Regions from separate parts of the Spirillospora sp. NPDC127506 genome, predicted to be linked through region 3. Evidence: riboswitches for the same ligand, from Rfam matches in the RefSeq annotation. Region 3 holds a riboswitch; each other region holds the start of a gene.
The links. Region 3 has a riboswitch for cobalamin ahead of cobN (cobaltochelatase subunit CobN). Riboswitches for the same ligand answer to the same signal wherever they lie in the genome.
Positions count from the first base shown of each region.

Region 1 (4,901 bases), on a different contig from region 3:
CCGGGTCCCCGGAGGAGACGACGGCGACGCGGGCGCCGTCCCGCGCGAGCAGCAGCGCGTGCCGGGCCCGGTCCGCCTCCACCCGGTTGCCCGACGCGTGCCGCCGCTGCCGCGCGTTCGCCGGGACGCGGTCGAGGTAGGGGCCGTAGCCGACGAGGTCGGTGGCCGACGCGAGGACGTCCTGCGCCTCGGGGGTAAGCCATGGGCGGCCGGCCGGGCCGAGCCCGACGACGCTGACGCCGCCCGCGTCCCGGGGGCGGGCCGGGGCGGGCGCCGTGAAGGACCGGTCCGCCGGGCTGGTCAGCAGGGCGAGGGACATGTACGGGACGTCCGCCGGGTCGACGCCGGCGAGCGGCGCGACCCGCTGCCGGTCGGTGGAGGCGCGCTCCACGTAGCTGGCGTCCGCGAGCCGGCCCGCGTCCTCGAACGCCCGCCTGACCTTGGTGAACGTCCGCCCCAGCTTGAGGACCGCTGCCGCGTCCGCGTCGCGCAGCCGCTCGGCCAGTTCGTCGCCGGGCAGCGTGCCGGGCAGCACGGTGAGCGTCTCCTCCCCTTCCACGAGCGGGCGTCCCGCCGCCGCCGAGGCCGCGCTCAGCGACGTGACGCCGGGCACCACCTCGGCCGGGTAGTGCGGCGCGAGCCGCTTGTGCAGGTGCATGTAGGAGCCGTAGAAGAACGGGTCGCCCTCGCTGAGCACGACGACGGTGCGTCCCGCGTCGAGATGCTCGGCGAGCCGGCCGGCGCAGTCGGCGTAGAACTCGTCGAGCGCGCCCCGGTAGCCGCCGGGGTGGTCGGTCGCCTCGGTGGTCACCGGGTACAGCAGCGGCTCCTCGATCTGCCCTTCGCGCAGATGGGGCGCCGCGATCGAGCGGGCGATGCTGCGGCCGTGGCGGGCGGAGTGGTAGGCGACCACGTCCGCCGCGCCGATCAGCCGCGCCGCCTTCACCGTGACCAGTTCGGGGTCGCCGGGCCCGACGCCCACGCCGTACAGCCGTCCGGTTGCGGGTCCGGTGCCGGGTCTGGTCATCACTCCGCCTCACTGGCGACGGCGTTGACCGCCGCCGCCGTCATCGCGCTGCCGCCGCGCCGCCCGCGCACGGTCAGGTGTTCCAGGCCACTGGCGGCGAGCGCGTCCTTGGACTCGGCCGCGCCGATGAAGCCGACCGGGATCCCGATGACGGCCGCGGGGCGTCCCGCGCCCTCCGCCACCAGTTCGAGCAGGCGGAACAGTGCGGTCGGCGCGTTGCCGATCGCCACCACCGCGCCGTCCAGCCGGTCGCGCCACAGCTCCAGCGCCGCCGCGCTGCGCGTAGTGCCGAGCCGCTCCGCCAGGTCCGGGACGCCGGGGTTGCCCAGCGTGCACACGACCTCGTTGCCGGCCGGCAGCCGCGCCATCGTGATCCCGGACGCGACCATCCGCGCGTCGCACAGGATCGGTGCGCCGTCCAGCAGCGCCGCCCGTGCCCGTTCCGCGACCTTCGGCGACCACGCCAGGTCGTCCACGAGGTCGGTCATGCCGCAGGCGTGGATCATCCGGACCGCGGCCCGCGCCACGTCGTCCGGCAGACCCGACAAGTCGGCCTCCGCGCGGATGGTCGCGAAGGACCGCCGGTAGATCTCGGCGCCGTCCCGGACGTAGTCGATCACCGCTGTTCCTCCCTCGGTCCCGCCATCTTCAGGACGACTGGGCCGCGGGGCATCCCGCAGCGTCGCTCGCATCCCGCCCAGTGGACGGGAGTCTCTGGGGCGCGCTCCAGGCCGACGACCCAGCGCCGTGCGTCGCCCTGGACGTCGCCGCGCGACTTCGCGCAGCCGGGGCTCCCGGTGCAGGCCGTGACGCCGACCCAGGGCGAGGCGGCGTCGACCGCGAAGCCGGCCTCCGCGAGTTTCGCGGCGCTCACCCTCGCCTCGCCCGGGTCCAGATCGCGCAGGACGACGCTCCGCCGCGGCGTGATCCGCACCTCGCCGGGGTCGCCCGCCGTCTCGCCGAGCGCTCCGACCTGGGCCCCGGACAGCCGCCCCAGCGGCGGGACGATCTCCAGCGCGACCCTCCCGTCCCGCTGCTCGATGAAACCCGCGTACGCGGGTCCCGGCACCGAAACTTTCGGGTCGTCCAGGGGTGTCCCACCCAGTTTCGCGGCGACCAGCCGCACCCCGTCCGGCACCTCCGCCAGTCGCCAGGCGTCCTTCCGGACGTCGAGGAACGCCCCCGCGGCCGCGAGCATCGCCGCGACCGGATCCCCGCCGAGGTCCAGGTCGAGCGGCGTCCCGGCCAGCCGGAGAGCGGCGGGCCCGAACGCGACGTCGGCGTCCAGGGCCGCGATGTCGCCGCTGCCGTCGTCGAACCCGAACAGGAACCGGCCCGGCAGCCCCGCCAGCCGCGGGACGCCGCAGAGCGCCCGGTCGAGCGCCGTGACCAGCGTGTCCGTCGCCAGGACGCCGCGGGGCCCGCGCCCGCCGAGCGGGGACGCGACGATGTTGCGCACCCGCTCGTGCGACGGCGAGGGCAGCAGCCCGGCGCCCGCCAGCCGGTCCGCGAGCCGCGCCGGGTCGCGCACCCCGCGCAGCTGGAGGTTGCCGCGGGAGGTCAGCTCGATCACGTCGCCGCCCAGCTCGCGGGCGGCTGCGCCGAGCACGGCGAGCTGCGCGGATGACACCGCGCCGCCCGGCGTACGGACCCGCGCCAGCGGGCCGTCGGCCGCGTCATGGGTCTGCAGCGCTCCGGGGCAGGCGTCGGCACGTGGCCGTCCCGCCCGCTTGACATTCGACACGAGGAGGATGAAACCACAGTTTCCAGGCGGCCCCGCGCTGCCGTAGTCTCGTGCGTAGACGATGGCAATGGGAGGAAGCCGGTGCGAATCCGGCGCGGTCCCGCCACTGTGACCGGGGAGCGAACCCCGCTCAAGGCCACTGTCCGCCCCTCTCCGAGGGGCGGATGGGAAGGCCGGGGCGAGCACTGATCCGGGAGCCAGGACACTCCTGCCGTCGCGACACCCGCGACCGGGGCGAGGACCCCAGGGGGAGGATCCGCCGTGTCCACCGACACGTCCGGGCAGGGCCGCACGGTCCTGCTGCTGTCCACGTCCGATACAGACCTGCTGAGCGCGCGCGCCTCCGGCGCCAATTACCGCCTCGGCAACCCCGCGCGGCTGGCCGTCGACGACCTCCCGGCGCTGGTGGACGGCACCCACCTCGTCGTCGTCCGGCTGCTCGGCGGGCGCCGCGCCTGGGAGGACGGCCTCGACGCGCTGCTCGCCGGCCCCCGCCCAGTGGTCGTCCTCGGCGGCGAGCAGGCCCCCGACGCCGAGCTGATGGAGCTGTCGAGCCTCCGCGGCGGGGTGAGCGGCGGCGTGTGCGCCGACGCGCACGCCTACCTCGCGCACGGCGGCCCCGCCAACCTGGCCGAACTGCACGCCTTCCTGTCGGACACGGTGCTGCTGACCGGCCGCGGCTTCGAGCCGCCGCGCCCCACCCCGACCTGGGGCCTGCTGGAGCGCGAATCCCGCGCCACGGAAGGGCCGGTCGTCGGCGTCCTGTACTACCGCGCCCACCACATGGCCGGGAACACCGCGTTCGTCGACGCGCTGTGCGCCGCGATCGAGGACGCGGGCGGACGCCCGCTCCCGGTCTTCTGCTCGTCGCTGCGCACAGCGGAGCCCGAACTGCTCGGCACGCTCCGCCAGGCCGACGCGCTGGTGGTGACGGTCCTCGCGGCGGGCGGGGCGCGGCCCGCGACGGCCGGCGCGGGCGGCGACGATGAAGCGTGGGACGTCGGCGCCCTCGCCGACCTGGACGTCCCGATCCTCCAGGGCCTCTGCCTCACCACCGGCCGGGACGCCTGGGCGGACAGCGACGACGGGCTGTCCCCGCTGGACGCCGCGTCGCAGGTCGCGATCCCCGAGTTCGACGGCCGCATCATCACCGTCCCGTTCTCGTTCAAGGAGACCGACGAGGACGGCCTCACCTTCTACGCCGCCGACCCCGAGCGCGCCGCGCGGGTCGCCGGGATCGCCGTACGGCACGGCCGCCTGCGGCACACCCCGCCGCCCGCCCGCCGCCTCGTGGTGATGCTGTCGGCGTACCCGACCAAGCACTCCCGGGTCGGCAACGCCGTCGGCCTGGACACCCCGGCGAGCACCGTCCGGCTGCTGGCCCGGCTCGCCGAAGCGGGCTACGACCTGGGCGAAGGCTTCCCCGGCGTCGCCGAGCAGGACGGCGACGCGCTCATCCACGCGCTCATCGCGGCGGGCGGCCAGGACGAAGACTGGCTCACCGAAGAGCAACTCGCGGGCAACCCCGTCCGCATCTCCGCCGCGTCCTACGAGCGCTGGTACCGCACCCTCCCCGACGACCTGCGCGCGGAGATGGAGCGCCACTGGGGCCCGGCGCCCGGCGAGCTGTTCGTCCAGGACGGCGACCTCGTCCTCGCCGCCCTGCGCGCCGGCAACGTCGTCGTCATGGTGCAGCCGCCGCGCGGCTTCGGGCAGAACCCGATCGCCATCTACCACGACCCCGACCTGCCGCCCAGCCACCACTACCTCGCCGCCTACCGGTGGCTGTCCGACGAATTCGGCGCGCACGCGATCGTGCACGTCGGCAAGCACGGCAACCTGGAGTGGCTGCCCGGCAAGGCGGCGGGGATGTCGGCGTCGTGCGGCACCGACGCCGCCCTCGGCGACGTGCCGCTGATCTACCCGTTCCTCGTCAACGACCCCGGCGAGGGGACGCAGGCCAAGCGCCGCGCCCACGCAGTCCTGGTGGACCACATGGTCCCGCCGATGGCCCGCGCGGAGACCTACGGCGACATCGCCCGCCTCGAACAGCTCCTCGACGAGCACGCCACGATCGCCGCGATGGACCCGGCGAAGCTCCCCGCCATCCGCGCGCAGATCTGGACGCTG
Region 1 covers NZ_JBEORG010000043.1:13,525-18,425, reverse strand. The annotation lists gene ABTW95_RS29895 (precorrin-2 C(20)-methyltransferase) at 1-1,027, opposite strand, end outside; gene ABTW95_RS29890 (precorrin-8X methylmutase) at 1,027-1,647, opposite strand; gene ABTW95_RS29885 (ferredoxin-like domain-containing protein) at 1,644-2,771, opposite strand; cobalamin riboswitch at 2,844-2,978, shown strand; gene cobN (cobaltochelatase subunit CobN) at 3,033-4,901, shown strand, end outside.
Region 1: it holds a riboswitch for cobalamin, as region 3 does, so the genes downstream of both, cobN (cobaltochelatase subunit CobN) here and cobN (cobaltochelatase subunit CobN) in region 3, are expected to answer to the same signal.

Region 2 (4,901 bases), on a different contig from region 3:
CGCCGAGCAGCGCCAGCACCTCCGCGACGTCGTCGCCGGCGGTGCGCATCGCGCTGGTCCCCCACACCGACAGGCCCACCGAGCGCGGCCATTCGCCGCCGTGGTCGGCGCGGTAGCGGTCGAGGAGCGAGGCGGCCATCGCCTGCCCGGTCTCCCAGGCGAGGCGGCTCGGGACGGCGCGCGGGTCCACCGAGTAGAAGTTCCGGCCGGTCGGCAGGACGTTGACGAGGCCGCGCAGCGGCGAGCCGCTCGGCCCGGCCGGGACGTAGCCGCCGTCGAGGGCGTGCAGGACGTGGTCGATCTCGTCGGACGTCCGGGCCAGGCGCGGGACGACCTCGGCGGCGGCGAACTCCAGGACCCGGGCCACGAGGCCGCGGCGCTCGGCGGGGACCCGCCGGGCGGCAACGGCGGCCGCGTCCGCGGCCCAGCCCGCGTCCTCCATGGCCTGGACGAGGTCGCGGGCGGCGGCCTCGGCCGCGTCGACGGCGGCGAGGCCGGCGGAGCCGTCCTCGGACAGGCCGAGCGCCTCGCGCAGGCCGGGCAGCGTCTCGCGCCCCGACCACATCTGCCGGGCGCGGAGCATGGCCAGCACCAGGTCGACGCGGGTCCGGCCCTCCGGCGCCTCGCCGAGCACGTGCAGGCCGTCGCGGATCTGCGCGTCCTTCACCTCGCACAGCCAGCCGTCCACGTGCAGGAGGAAGTCGTCGAACTCGCTGTCGTGCGGGCGGTCGTCCAGGCCGAGGTCGTGGTCGAGCCTGGCGGCCTGGATCAGCGTCCAGATCTGCGCGCGGATCGCCGGCAGCTTCGCCGGGTCCATCGCGGCGATGGCGGCGTGTTCGTCCAGGAGCTGTTCGAGGCGGGCGATGTCGCCGTAGGTCTCGGCGCGGGCCATCGGCGGGACCATGTGGTCGACGAGGACGGCGTGCGCGCGCCGCTTCGCCTGCGTCCCCTCCCCCGGGTCGTTGACGAGGAACGGGTAGATCAGCGGGACGTCGCCGAGCGCGGCGTCGGCGCCGCACGACGCCGACATGCCCGCCGCCTTGCCGGGCAGCCACTCCAGGTTGCCGTGCTTGCCGACGTGCACGATCGCGTGCGCGCCGAACTCGTCCGACAGCCACCGGTAGGCGGCCAGGTAGTGGTGGCTGGGCGGCAGGTCGGGGTCGTGGTAGATCGCGATGGGGTTCTGCCCGAAGCCGCGCGGCGGCTGCACCATCACGACGACGTTCCCGGCGCGGAGGGCGGCGAGGACGATGTCGCCGTCCTGCACGAACAGCTGCCCTGGCGGCGGGCCCCAGTGCAGCTCCATCTCCCCGCGCAGCTCCTCGGGGAGCGTGCGGTACCAGCGCTCGTAGGACGCGGCGGAGATGCGGACCGGGTTGCCCGCGAGCTGCTCCTCGGTGAGCCAGTCCTCGTCCTGGCCGCCGGCCGCGATGAGGGCGTGCACGAGCGCGTCGCCGTCCTGCTCGCGGACGCCGGGGAAGCCCTCGCCGAGGTCGTAGCCGTCCTGTTCGAGGCGGCGCAGCAGCCGGACGGTGCTCAGCGGGGTGTCGAGCCCGACGGCGTTGCCGACGCGGGAGTGCTTGGTCGGGTACGCCGACAGCATCACCACGACGCGGCGCCGGGCGGGGGGCGTGTGCCGGAGCCGGCCGTGCCGCACGGCGATCCCGGCGACCCGCGCCGCCCGCTCCGGGTCGGCCCGGTAGACGGTGAGGCCGTCCTCGTCGACCTCCTTGAACGAGAACGGGACGGTGATGACGCGGCCGTCGAACTCGGGGATCGCGACCTGCGACGCGGCGTCCAGCGGGGACAGGCCGTCGTCGCTCGCCTCCCAGTCGGCGCGGCTCGTCGTCAGGCAGAGGCCCTGCAGGATCGGGACGTCCAGCGCGGCGAGCGCCCCCACGTCCCACGCCTCGTCGTCGCCGCCCGCCCCGGCCGCCGCGGGGCGCGAACCGCCCGCCGCGAGCACGGTCACGACCAGCGCGTCGGCCCGCCCGAGCGTGTCGAGCAGCGCGGGTTCGGCGGTGCGGAGCGAGGAGCAGAAGACGGGCATCGCGCGGCCGCCGGCGTCCTCGACGGCCGCGCACAGCGCCTCGACGAACGCGGTGTTCCCGGCCATGTGGTGGGCGCGGTAGTACAGCACGGCGATGAGCGGGCCCTCGGCGGTGCGGGGCTCGCGTTCGAGCAGCCCCCACGCCGGGGCCGGCGCCGGCGGCGCGAACCCGCGCCCGGTCAGCAGCACGGTGTCGGACAGGAACGCGTGCAGCTCGGCGAGGTTGCCCGGCCCGCCGTGCGCGAGGTAGGCGTGGGCCTCCGCGCAGACGCCGCCGCTGACCGTGGACAGCTCCATCAGCTCGGCGTCGGGGGCCTGCTCGCCGCCGAGGACGACGACGGGGCGGGGCCCCGCGAGCAGCGCGTCGAGGCCGTCCTCCCAGGCGCGGCGCCCGCCGAGCAGCCGGACGACGACGAGGGCGGCGCCGTCGAGCAGCGCGGGCAGGTCGTCCACGGCGAGCCGCGCCGGGTTGCCGAGCCGGTAGGCGGCGCCGGACGCTCGCGCGCTCAGCAGATCGGTGTCGGACGTCGACAGCAGCAGCACGGTGTCGGCGGACACGGCCGTTCCTCCCCCTGGGGTCCTCGCCCCGGTCGCGGGTGTCGCGACGGCAGGAGTGTCCTGGCTCCCGGATCGACGCTCGCCCCGGCCTTCCCGTCCGTGCGGACAGTGGCCTCCAGCGGGGTTCGCTCCCCGGTCACAGTGGCGGGACCGCGCCGGATTCGCACCGGCTTCCTCCCATTGCCATCGCCTGGGGAGAACAGTACGGCAGCGCGGCCCGCCCGCAAAGTGCGGTTAACATCCTCCCCGTGCCGAATGTCAGAGCCCGCGCCGACGCGTGCCCCGGCGCGCTGCGCACCCACGACGCCGCCGACGGGCCGCTGGCGCGCGTCCGCGTCCCGGGCGGCGCGGTGACGTCCGCGCAGCTCCGGGTGCTCGGCGCCGCGGCCCGGGAGCTGGGCGGCGACGTGATCGAACTGACGTCGCGGGGCAACCTGCAGCTGCGCGGCGTCCGCGATCCGGGGCGGCTCGCGGGACGCCTGGAGGCGGCGGGCCTGCTGCCTTCGCCGTCCCACGAACGGGTCCGCAACATCGTGGCCTCCCCGTTAGGGGGACGTGGCGTCCACGGCACCCTGGCGACGGACCCGCTGGTCACCGCGCTGGATCTGGCGCTGTGCGCGAACGCCCGGCTCGCCGGGCTTCCCGGCCGCTTCCTGTTCGCCTTGGACGACGGCACGGGCGACGTCGCGGCCCTCGGCGCCGACCTGACCTGCACCCCGGCCGGCCTCCGCCTCGCCGACTCGCCATTGCTGTTCGGCGTACCGGCCGGCGATCGGCCGTCCATGGACGGTGCGGGTGCGGGCGTGAGTGCCGGTGTGAGTGCCGGTGCGATCGATTTGCTGGTGGCGGCCGCGGAGGCGTTCCTCGACGTCCGCGGTGACGCGTGGCGGTTGGCGGAGGTGCCGGACGGGCCGCGGCTCGTCGCGGAACGGCTCACGGAACGGTTCGGGGCGGAACTCGGCGAAATCCGCGAACTTCCCGAGCCGCGCCGCCCGTATGCGGGGGCCATCCCGCAGCGCGGCGGGCTCACCGCGCTTGAGGCCGTGCCTCCGCTCGGGCGGATGTCCGGTGCGCAGGCCGGGGCACTCGCGGAGGCGGCGGACGACGTGCGGGTCACCCCCTGGCGGAGCGTCGTGGTGCGGGACCTCGGCTCGGATTCGGTGGGCCGGGTCGCGGAGGAACTCGGGGCGGCGGGGTTCGCGGTCGATGCGGCGTCGCCCTGGGTCGGGGTGTCGGCGTGCACCGGGAGCCCCGGATGCGCGAAGTCGCGCGGTGACGTGCAGGGCGAGGCGCGGCGGTGGGTCGGCGGGCTGGAGCGCGCCCCCGCGACCCCCGTGCACTGGGCGGGCTGCGAGCGCAAGTGCGGGACGCCGCGCGGCCCGGTCGTGCTGAAGACGGTGGGGGCGGAGACGGTGGGGGCGGAGACGGCGGAGGGGCAGCGGTGATCGACTACGTCCGGGACGGCGCCGAGATCTACCGGCGGTCGTTCGCGGCGATCCGCGCGGAGGCCGACCTGTCGGGCCTGCCGGACGACGTGGCGCGGGTCGCGGTCCGGATGATCCACGCCTGCGGGATGACCGACCTCGTCCAGGACCTTGTGTGGTCGCCGGGGGTGGTGGAGCGGGCGCGGTCGGCGCTGCTGGGCGGCGCGCCGGTGCTGTGCGACGCGCGGATGGTCGCGTCCGGGATCACCCGGAAGCGGCTGCCCGCCGGCAACGAGGTCGTGTGCACGCTCGGCGATCCCGGCGTGCCGGAGCTGGCGGCGCGGCTCGGCACCACGCGGAGCGCGGCGGCGCTGGAGCTGTGGCGCGACCGGCTCGACGGCGCGGTCGTCGCGATCGGCAACGCGCCGACCGCGCTGTTCCGGCTGCTGGAACTGGTCGAGGAGGGCGCGGGGCGGCCGGCGGCGGTCCTCGGGATCCCGGTCGGGTTCATCGGCGCCGCCGAGTCCAAGGAGGCGCTCGCCGCGAGCGGCCTCGACCACCTGGCGGTGCGCGGGCGGCGCGGCGGCAGCGCGATGGCGGCGGCGGCGGTCAACGCCGTCGCCAGTGAGGCGGAGTGATGGCGGGGCGGCTGTTCGGCGTGGGCGTCGGCCCCGGCGATCCGGAACTGGTCACGGTGAAGGCGGCGCGGCTGATCGGCGGCGCCGACGTGGTCGCCTACCACTCCGCGCGGCACGGGCGCAGCATCGCCCGGTCGGTCGCCGCGCCGTACCTGCGGGACGGCCAGGTCGAGGAGCAGCTCGTCTACCCGGTGACGACCGAGGCGACCGGCCACCCGGGCGGCTACCAGG
Region 2 covers NZ_JBEORG010000047.1:31,956-36,856, reverse strand. The annotation lists gene cobN (cobaltochelatase subunit CobN) at 1-2,608, opposite strand, end outside; cobalamin riboswitch at 2,663-2,784, opposite strand; gene ABTW95_RS30710 (ferredoxin-like domain-containing protein) at 2,857-4,053, shown strand; gene ABTW95_RS30705 (precorrin-8X methylmutase) at 4,050-4,670, shown strand; gene ABTW95_RS30700 (precorrin-2 C(20)-methyltransferase) at 4,670-4,901, shown strand, end outside.
Region 2: it holds a riboswitch for cobalamin, as region 3 does, so the genes downstream of both, cobN (cobaltochelatase subunit CobN) here and cobN (cobaltochelatase subunit CobN) in region 3, are expected to answer to the same signal.

Region 3 (4,901 bases):
GGGTCCACCGAGTAGAAGTTGCGGCCGGTCGGCAGGACGTTGATGAGCCCGCGCAGCGGCGACCCGCTGGGGCCGGCCGGAACGTATCCGCCGTCCAGTGCGTGCAGGATGTGGTCGATCTCGTCGGTGGTGCGGGCCAGGCGCGGAACCACCTCGTTGGCGGCGAAGCCCAGCACGCGGGTGACGAGTTCGCGGCGCTCCTCGGGGGCGTGTTCGGCGGCGACGCGTCCGGCGTCCTGCGCCGCCCATCCTGCGTCCTCCATGGATTGGACGAGTGCGCGGGCGGTGGCTTCGGCGGCGTCTGTGTCGGTGAGGCCGGCGGTGCCGTCCTCGGTGAGACCGAGCGCCTCGCGCAGGCCGGGCAGCGTCTCCCGCCCCGACCACATCTGCCGGGCGCGCAGCATCGCCAGCACCAGGTCCACCCTGGTCGAGCCGGTCGGTGCCTCGCCGAGGACGTGCAGCCCGTCGCGGATCTGCGCGTCCTTCACCTCGCACAGCCAGCCGTCGACGTGCAGGAGGAAGTCGTCGAACTCGGTGTCGTGGGGGCGGTCGTCCAGGCCGAGGTCGTGGTCGAGTTTCGCGGCCTGGATCAGCGTCCAGATCTGGGCGCGGATCGCGGGCAGCTTCGCCGGGTCCATCGCGGCGATGGTGGCGTGCTCGTCGAGGAGCTGTTCGAGGCGGGCGATGTCGCCGTAGGTCTCCGCGCGGGCCATCGGCGGCACCATGTGGTCCACCAGGACGGCGTGCGCGCGGCGCTTGGCCTGCGTGCCCTCGCCGGGGTCGTTGACCAGGAACGGGTAGATCAGCGGGACGTCCCCGAGCGCCGCGTCCGTGCCGCACGAGGCGGACATGCCCGCCGCCTTGCCGGGCAGCCATTCGAGGTTGCCGTGCTTGCCGACGTGCACGATCGCGTGCGCGCCGAACTCGTCCGACAGCCACCGGTAGGCGGCCAGGTAGTGGTGGCTGGGCGGCAGGTCGGGGTCGTGGTAGATCGCGATGGGGTTCTGCCCGAAGCCGCGCGGCGGCTGCACCATCACCACGACGTTCCCGGCGCGGAGCGCGGCGAGGACGATGTCGCCGTCCTGGACGAACAGCTCCCCGGGCGGCGGACCCCAGTGCCGCTCCATCTCCACCCGCAGATCACCGGGGAGGGTACGGTACCAGCGCTCGTAGGACGCGGCGGAGATGCGGACGGGATTGCCCGCGAGCTGCTCTTCGGTGAGCCAGTCCTCGTCCTGCCCGCCCGCCGCGATGAGCGCGTGGATGAGCGCGTCGCCGTCCTGGCCGTCGACGCCGGGGAAGCCTTCGCCCAGGTCGTGGCCCGCCTGCGCGAGCCGGGCCAGGAGCCGGACGGTGCTCGCCGGGGTGTCCAGGCCGACGGCGTTGCCGACCCGGGAGTGCTTGGTCGGATACGCCGACAGCATCACCACAACGCGGCGCTCCACGGCCGGGGTATGCCGCAGGCGGCCGTGCCGGACGGCGATCCCGGCCACCCGCGCGGCCCGCTCGGGGTCGGCGGCGTAGACCGTGAGGCCGTCCTCGCCGGTCTCCTTGAACGAGAACGGAACGGTGATGATGCGCCCGTCGAACTCGGGGATCGCGACCTGCGACGCGGCGTCCAGCGGGGACAGCCCATCGTCGCTGCGCTCCCAGTCGGCCCGGCCGGTGGTGAGGCACAGGCCCTGCAGGACCGGGACGTCCAGCGCGGCGAGGGCGCCGACGTCCCACGCCTCGTCGTCGCCGCCCGCGCCGGCCGTCGCGGGCCGCGACCCGCCCGCCGCGAGGACGGTCACCACCAGCGCGTCGGCCTCGCCGAGCGTATCGAGCAGCGCCGGCTCGGCGGTGCGCAGCGACGAGCAGAACACCGGGAGCGGTCGTCCGCCCGCGTCCTCGATGGCGGCGCACAGCGCTTCGACGAACGCGGTGTTCCCGGCCATGTGGTGGGCGCGGTAGTAGAGGACGCCGACGACGGGCCCGTCCACGGCGCGGGAGCCGCGCTCCAGCCGGCCCCAGGTCGGGGTGGGGCGCGGGGGCGCGAAGCCGCGGCCGGTCAGCAGCACCGTGTCCGACAGGAAGGCGTGCAGCTCGGCCAGGTTGCCGGGCCCGCCGTGCGCGAGGTAGGCGTGCGCGTCGGCGCACACGCCGCCGCTCACCGTCGACAGTTCCATCAGCTCGGCGTCGGGGGCCTGCTCGCCGCCGAGGACCACCACGGGCCGGGGCCCCGCGAGCAGCGCGTCGAGCCCGTCCTCCCAGGCGCGGCGCCCGCCCAGCAGCCGGACGACGACCAGATCGGTGCCATCCAGCAGCGCGGGCAGGTCGTCCACGGCCAGCCGCGCGGGGTTGCCGAGCCGGTAGACGGCGCCGGACGCGCGGGCGCTCAGCAGATCGGTGTCGGACGTCGACAGCAGCAGGACGGCGCGCTCCTGCGCATGCGTGCCAGCGGACACGGCTGAACCTCCCCCTGGGGTCCTCGCCCCGGTAGCGGGTGTCGCGACGGCAGGAGTCTCCTGACTCCCGGATCAGCGCTCGCCCCGGCCTTCCCGTCCGCGTCGGACAGTGGCCTCAAGCGGGGTTCGCTCCCCGGTCACAGTGGCGGGACCGCGCCGGATTCGCACCGGCTTCCTCCCATTGCCATCGCCTGGTGAGAAGAGTACGGCAGCGAGGGCCGCCTGCAAACTGTGGTTAACATCCTCCCCGTGCCGAATGTCAACGTGCCGAGCGTCAACCGGGCGGGACGCGCCGACGCCTGCCCCGGAGCACTGCAGACCCACGAAGCCGCCGACGGCCCGCTGGCCCGGGTCCGCACGCCGGGCGGCGCGGTCTCCGCCGCGCAGCTCGGCATGCTTGGCGCCGCCGCCCGAGAGCTGGGCCGCGATGTGATCGAGCTGACCTCCCGCGGCAACCTCCAGCTGCGCGGCGTCCGGGACCCGGCGGTGCTCGCGGAGCGGCTGGCGGACACCGGGCTGCTGCCCTCGCCGTCCCATGAGCGGGTGCGCAACGTCGTCGCCTCCCCGCTCGGCGGGCGCGGGCCGCGCGGCGCCCTCGCCACGGATCCGCTGGTCACGACGCTCGACCGGGCCCTGTGCGGCACGCCGCGGCTGGCCGGGCTGCCGGGCCGGTTCCTGTTCGCGTTAGACGACGGCACCGGCGACATCACCGGCCTGGACGCCGACGTCACGTTCGGCCCGGACGGTCTCCGGCTGACCGGGACGCTGCTCGACCTGGCGTCCGGTGATGATCCGGTCGGGGCTATGCTCGCGGCGGCGGAGGCTTTCCTCGACGTCCGGGAGGACGCGTGGCGGCTCGCCGAGGTGCCGGACGGCATACGGCTCGTTGCCGAGCGACTGGGCGGGACACTCCGAGAGAGTTCGGCGCCTTCGGCCCCCTCGTCCCCGTACGCCGGGTTCATCGAGCAGCGTGACGGGCTGGTTTCGCTTGAGGCCGTGCCTCCGCTCGGACGGTTGTCCGGAGCGCAGGCCGAGGCGCTCGCCGATACCGCTACGGAGGTCCGGGTGACGCCGTGGCGAAGTGTCGTGCTACGCGACCTTGCCGAGGCGCGGGCGGTCGCCGCGAAGCTTGAGGCGGCGGGCCTGGTGACCGATGCCGCGTCGCCGTGGGTCGGTGTGACGGCCTGCACGGGAAGCCCCGGCTGCGCGAAGTCGCGCGGCGACGTCCAGGGCGAGGCGCGGCGCTGGGTCGGCGGCCTGGACATCGCCCCAGAGACTCCCGTCCACTGGGCGGGATGCGAGCGACGCTGCGGGATGCCCCGCGGCCCGGTCGTCCTGAAGATGGCGGGACCGATGGAAGGGCAGCAGTGATCGACTACGTCCGGGACGGCGCCGAGATCTACCGGCGGTCCTTCGCGACCATCCGCGCCGAGGCCGACCTGTCCGGCCTGCCGGACGACGTCGCGCGGGCCGCCGTCCGGATGATCCACGCCTGCGGGATGACCGACCTCGTGGACGACCTGGCGTGGTCGCCGGAGGTCGTGCGGCGGGCGCGGGCCGCACTGCTGGACGGGGCGCCGATCCTGTGCGACGCGCGGATGGTCGCGTCCGGGATCACGCGGGCGCGGCTGCCCGCCGCCAACCCGGTCGTGTGCACCCTGGGCGAGCCGGGCATGCGCGAACTCGCGGCGCGGCTCGGCACCACGCGGAGCGCGGCGGCGCTGGAGCTGTGGCGCGACCGGCTGGACGGCGCGGTGGTGGCGATCGGCAACGCGCCGACCGCGCTGTTCCGGCTGCTCGAACTGACCGAAGAGGGCGCAGGACGTCCGGCGGCCGTCATCGGGATCCCGGTCGGGTTCATCGGCGCGGCCGAGTCCAAGGACGCGCTCGCCGCGAGCGGCCTCGACCACCTGACGGTGCGCGGCCGGCGCGGCGGCAGCGCGATGACGGCGGCGGCGGTCAACGCCATCGCCAGTGAGGCGGAATGATGACCGGACGGCTGTACGGCGTGGGCGTCGGGCCCGGCGACCCCGAACTCGTGACCGTCAAGGCGGCGCGGCTGATCGGCGCGGCGGACGTGGTCGCCTACCACTCCGCCCGCCACGGCCGCAGCATCGCCCGCTCCATCGCCGCGCCCCATCTGCGCGACGGCCAGATCGAAGAGCCGCTGGTGTACCCGGTGACCACCGAGACGACCGATCATCCGGGCGGCTACCGGGGCGCGCTCGACGAGTTCTACGCCGACTGCGCCGCCCGCCTCGCCGAACACCTGGACGCCGGCCGTGATGTCGTCGTGCTCAGCGAGGGCGACCCGCTCTTCTACGGCTCCTATATGCACCTGCACAAGCGGCTCGCACCCCACTACCCGGCCGAGGTGGTCCCCGGCGTCACGTCGCTGAGCGCGGCGTCGGCGGCGGCGGGGCGTCCGCTGGTGGAAGGCGAGGAGACGCTCAC
Region 3 covers NZ_JBEORG010000064.1:10,050-14,950, forward strand. The annotation lists gene cobN (cobaltochelatase subunit CobN) at 1-2,447, opposite strand, end outside; cobalamin riboswitch at 2,479-2,685, opposite strand; gene ABTW95_RS33710 (ferredoxin-like domain-containing protein) at 2,697-3,818, shown strand; gene ABTW95_RS33715 (precorrin-8X methylmutase) at 3,815-4,435, shown strand; gene ABTW95_RS33720 (precorrin-2 C(20)-methyltransferase) at 4,435-4,901, shown strand, end outside.

Region 4 (4,901 bases), on a different contig from region 3:
ACGGGCGGGGCCGGGACGAGCTCGTCGTCAAGGCGTTCGACACGCTGCGCTCCTGGCGTCCCCAGGCGCCCGCCGGGCCGATGCTCGAACACGGCCGCGGCCTGGAGATCATCGACCTGCTGACCCAGGGGCGGTGGGGGCACCACCCGTCCCGCTCCCGGCTCCGGACGCCGGCCGTCCGGGGGAAGGCGACCTGGTTCGCGCTGCCCTTGCCGCGCACCGCCCGCCGCCACCGGCGCACCGTCCGGATGGACGAGCCGCACGCCGCCAAGGACCTGCACGCGCTGCTCCTCCAGCGCGGCATCGACGAGCTCTCACTGCGGGACGAACTCGGCATCTCCCTCCTGTCCGGGCGCGGTGACCTGACCGTCTGGTGCGAGTCGGCGACGTTCCGCTGGTGCGCCGCGTCCGGGGAGTCCGGCAAGCTTCCGATCGAGGACATCACCGAGGTGTGCGAGCAGCTCGTCCGGATCTGGGAGTGCATGCACGACTGAGGCCGCCGGTCGGCCGCCGCATGGCCCGGGGTGGGGGCGGGCCATGCGGCGGCGGGGGGGGGATCAGCCGGCCAGCCCGGCCCGCACCCGGCGGGCCGCCGCGACCAGGTTGCGCAGCGACGCCTCCGTCTCCGGGTAGGCGCGGGTCTTCAGGCCGCAGTCGGGGTTGACCCACAGCCGCCCCGGCTCGACGGCCCGCAGCGCGCGGCGCAGGTTCTCCTCGATCTCCTCGGCGGACGGGACGCGCGGCGAGTGGATGTCGTACACGCCGGGCCCGATGCCGTTCTCGTACCCGGCGGCGCGCAGGTCGCCGACCAGCTCCATGCGCGAGCGGGCCGCCTCCACGCTGGTGACGTCGGCGTCCAGCGCCCCGATCGCGCCGATGATCTCGCCGAACTCCGAGTAGCACATGTGCGTGTGGATCTGGGTGGTGTCCTGGACGCCGGACGTGGCCAGCCGGAACGCGCCGACCGCCCAGTCGAGGTAGGCGGCGCGGTCCTTCCGCTTCAGCGGCAGCAGCTCGCGCAGCGCGGGCTCGTCCACCTGGATGACGCGGATCCCGGCCGCCTCCAGGTCGGCGATCTCGTCCCGGATCGCGAGGGCGACCTGCAGGGCGGTCTCGGCGAGCGGCTGGTCGTCGCGGACGAACGACCAGGCGAGCATCGTCACCGGCCCGGTCAGCATCCCCTTGACCGGCTTGCCCGTCAGCGACTGCGCGTACGCGGCCCACTCGACGGTCATCGGGCGGGGCCGCGAGACGTCGCTGTGCAGGATCGGCGGCCGCACGTAGCGCGACCCGTACGACTGCACCCACCCGTGCTCGGTCGCCGCGTACCCGTCGAGCTGCTCGGCGAAGTACTGCACCATGTCGTTGCGCTCGGGCTCGCCGTGCACGAGGACGTCCAGGCCGAGGTCCTCCTGGAGCGCGATGACGCGGGCGATCTCCCGCTTCATCGCGGCGACGTACTCGTCCTCGCCGATGCGCCCGGCGCGGCGGTCGGCGCGGATCCGGCGGATCTCGGCGGTCTGCGGGAACGAGCCGATCGTGGTGGTCGCGAGATCGGGCAGGCCGAGCGCCTCCCGCTGCGCGGCGTACCGGACGGCGTGCCCGCTGCGCCGCGTCTCGCCCACCGACCCGAGCCGCTCGCGGACCGCCCGGTCGACACCGGCCTCCGGGAGCGGCGCGGCCTCCTGGACGGGGGCGTCCTCCCGCAGGGCCCGCCCGATCGCGACGACCTCGTCGACCTTCTGCCGCGCGAACGCGAGCCGCCCGCGGACCCGCGGGTCGAGCGCGGTCTCCCGGTCGAGGTCGAGCGGTACGTGCATCAGCGAGCAGGACGTCCCGACCACGATCTGATCGACGAGCCCCAGCACGGACGCGCACGTGGACAGCGCCTTCCGTACGTCGGTGCGCCAGACGTTCCGCCCGTCGACAACGCCCGCCACGAGCGTCTTGCGCGGTAGCCCGCCCACCGATGCGAGCACGTCCACGTTGCCCGGCCCGGCGACGAAATCGAGCGCGACGGCCTCCACGCGGCTCCCGGCCAGCACGCGCAACGCGTCCGCCTCGATGGCGCCGAAGTAGGTGGCGACCATCAGATGCGGCCGGCAGCTCAGCTGCCCGAGCCGCGCATAGGCCCGCGCCAGCGCGCGGATCTCCTCCTCGCCGCGGTCTTCGACGAGCGCGGGCTCGTCCAGCTGCACCCACTGCGCGCCCGACCCCGCCAGCCGCTCCAGGATCTCGGCGTACACGTCCACGAGCCCGTCGAGCAGCTCCAGCGTCCGGAATCCCGGCGCCGACGGCTTCGCCAGCAGCAGATAGGTGAGCGGCCCGATGAGCACGGGCCGCGTCTCGATGCCGAGCGCTTTCGCCTCCCGGTACTCGGCGAGCGGCTTGGCGGCTGCGCCGTCCGCCAGCCGGAACCGCGTGTCCGGCCCCAGCTCGGGGACGATGTAGTGGTAGTTCGTGTCGAACCACTTGGTCATTTCGAGCGGCGGGACGTCCTGGACGCCGCGGGCCATGGCGAAGTACCGGTCGAACCCGTCCAGGTGCCGGTACCGCTCGGGGACGGCGTCGACCAGCACGCTGGCGTCGAGCATCTGGTCGTAGAACGAGAAGGTGTTGGACGGGATCGCGTCGACGCCGGCGTCGCGCAGGCCCGTCCACACCTCGGCGCGCAGCTCGGCGCCGGTCCTGCCGAGGTCGTCGGCGCCCGCCCGTCCCGCCCAGTAGTTCTCGGTGGCGACCTTCAGCTCCCGGTCCGCCCCGATTCGGGGGTATCCGAGGATCGTCGTGTTCATGGCGGCTTCCCTCGCTGTGCCACGGGCGACCCCGGGAACGGCGCGACGACGGGCCGCCGCCGGGCCTTCCCGCGAGGCCGCAGACCACCGCGCACCGGCCGGTGCGCGGGCGGAGGCAGGTCTTCGGACTCGCGGGCACCGCCTCTTCGAGGCGTCCTACTGGCCGTCGCTTCCCAGGCCGCGCGGGCCCAGTGCATATGACGGCGGTCGTTCCCGCTCACCGCTGCGGGGCAGTCCCGGACTCGCACCGGGTTCCCTCTTACGACACTCAAATCGAGCGAACCATCCGCACCACACACCCTACCCACCTCCCACCGCCCGCCCCCGCGGAGTGGGCGGCCGCGCATGGTACAGACGACCGGCTGACCAAGGGAGAGACCCAGCGCGGCTGCGTGACGTTCGAAGTCGGCAAGAAGGCGACGATCGAACGCATCCGCTTCGCCGCGTCGTCCGGCTTCGGCTCCGCCGCCGAATGGAAGGTCGGCTAGTGCCGCCCACCCGGCCGTGAACGGGCGCCGTCGGGCAGGGTGATCATGGGGGCGTTCCGGAATTCGAGGAGGTCCCTGTGCGGCGGAGTTATGTGGTCACGGGCGGTGGACGCGGTGTCGGGCGCGGCATCGTCGAGCGGCTGGTCGCGGACGGCGGCAAGGTCGTCGTGGTCGAACTCGATCCGGCGGCTCTGGAATGGGCGGACGGCCCGGTGATCCCGGTCGTGGGAAGTGCGGCGGAGGAGGACGTCGCCGAGCGCGCGGCCGATCTGGCGCAGGAGGCCGGGACGCTGACCGGGTGGGTGAACAACGCCGCCGTTTTCCGTGATGTGCCTTCACCCTCGGCGGGCGAGATCCTGGATCTGGTCGCGCTCAACTTCAACCCGGCGGTGGTGGGGTGCGTGACCGCCGTCCGCCGTTTCCTGGAGGCCGGGACGGGCGGCGCCATTGTGAATGTCTCGTCCCATCAGGCGCAGCGCCCGGTGCGGGGATCGCTGCCTTATGCGACGGCGAAGGCGGCCATTGAGGGGCTCAGCCGGGCCATGGCCGTCGATTACGGGCCGCATGGCGTCCGCACGAACGTCGTGGCCCTGGGCTCGATCACGACCGGTCGCTATGAGGCGTTCCTGGAAAACCAGGCGCCGGAGGAGAGGGCGCGAATCGAGGAGGAGATGCGGTTGCTCCATCCCCTGGGCCGGGTCGGTCGTCCGGCCGAGGTGGCCGCGGCCGTCGCGTACCTGCTCTCGGACGAGGCGAGTTTCGTGAACGGCGCCGTCCTGCCCGTGGACGGCGGGCGGCACGCGGTCGGCCGGGACCCCGAAGAAGTCCGTGTTTTCCCGGACGACCTGCAGAAACGCGAAAAGTAGGACGCGCCGGCGCCGGGCCCGGTTGACAGCAGACCCAGAGCTGGCCAGGACCTCCCGACCGGCGCGGGATACCGGTACAAATAGGGATTCCATTCCAACCGGCTCGCCGACAAGTGCTCCCGGGGGAAGAAGGGCTCTTCGAAGTACTGCTGACCTTTTCCGCACCGCGGCTCGGCCCTCGCACACGGGGCCGGGCCGCGGTCTTTTCAAGCGGTTTTCGCCTCGGTGACGGCCTCGCGCAGGGCGGCGAGGAACGCCTTGCCGTCGGCGTCGTCGCCGAGGCCGATGTGGAATGAGGAGGGTTCCGGGCTTCCGGACCAGCGTCCGGTCGCGCTGACTCCCGTGTCGAGGCCCCCGGCGAGCGGCGAGCCGATGCTCACGTCCTCCAGCCTGATCGACAGGACGTGGACGCCCCGCTGCTCTCCGGCCACCGCCACCACCAGGTAGCGCGGCAGCAGGAGCGCGATCGTCGTGTGCTCGGTGTCCGGGTCGCCCGATTTCGTCAGCCTCGCCAGCAGGCCCGGCCGCTTCAGCCGGACGCTGCGGGTCGCGCAGCACCGCACCGCGGCGCCCAGCACGTCCCCGAGCTGATGCTCCTCGGCATGCGCGGTGATCGCGTCCCGCACCGCCGGGTCGAGACTCCCGGGCTCGCATCGCCTGCTTGAGCGTTCGTAAAGCCGATCCATCCCCACCTCCGAGATCGGTCCAACCCTATTGGCGGCGGCGCTCCCCGCCGGGCCATCGGCCCCGGC
Region 4 covers NZ_JBEORG010000002.1:305,886-310,786, forward strand. The annotation lists gene ABTW95_RS04095 (ATP-binding protein) at 1-494, shown strand, start outside; gene metE (5-methyltetrahydropteroyltriglutamate--homocysteine S-methyltransferase) at 558-2,795, opposite strand; cobalamin riboswitch at 2,893-3,098, opposite strand; gene ABTW95_RS04105 (SDR family NAD(P)-dependent oxidoreductase) at 3,361-4,149, shown strand; gene ABTW95_RS04110 (hypothetical protein) at 4,356-4,775, opposite strand.
Region 4: it holds a riboswitch for cobalamin, as region 3 does, so the genes downstream of both, metE (5-methyltetrahydropteroyltriglutamate--homocysteine S-methyltransferase) here and cobN (cobaltochelatase subunit CobN) in region 3, are expected to answer to the same signal.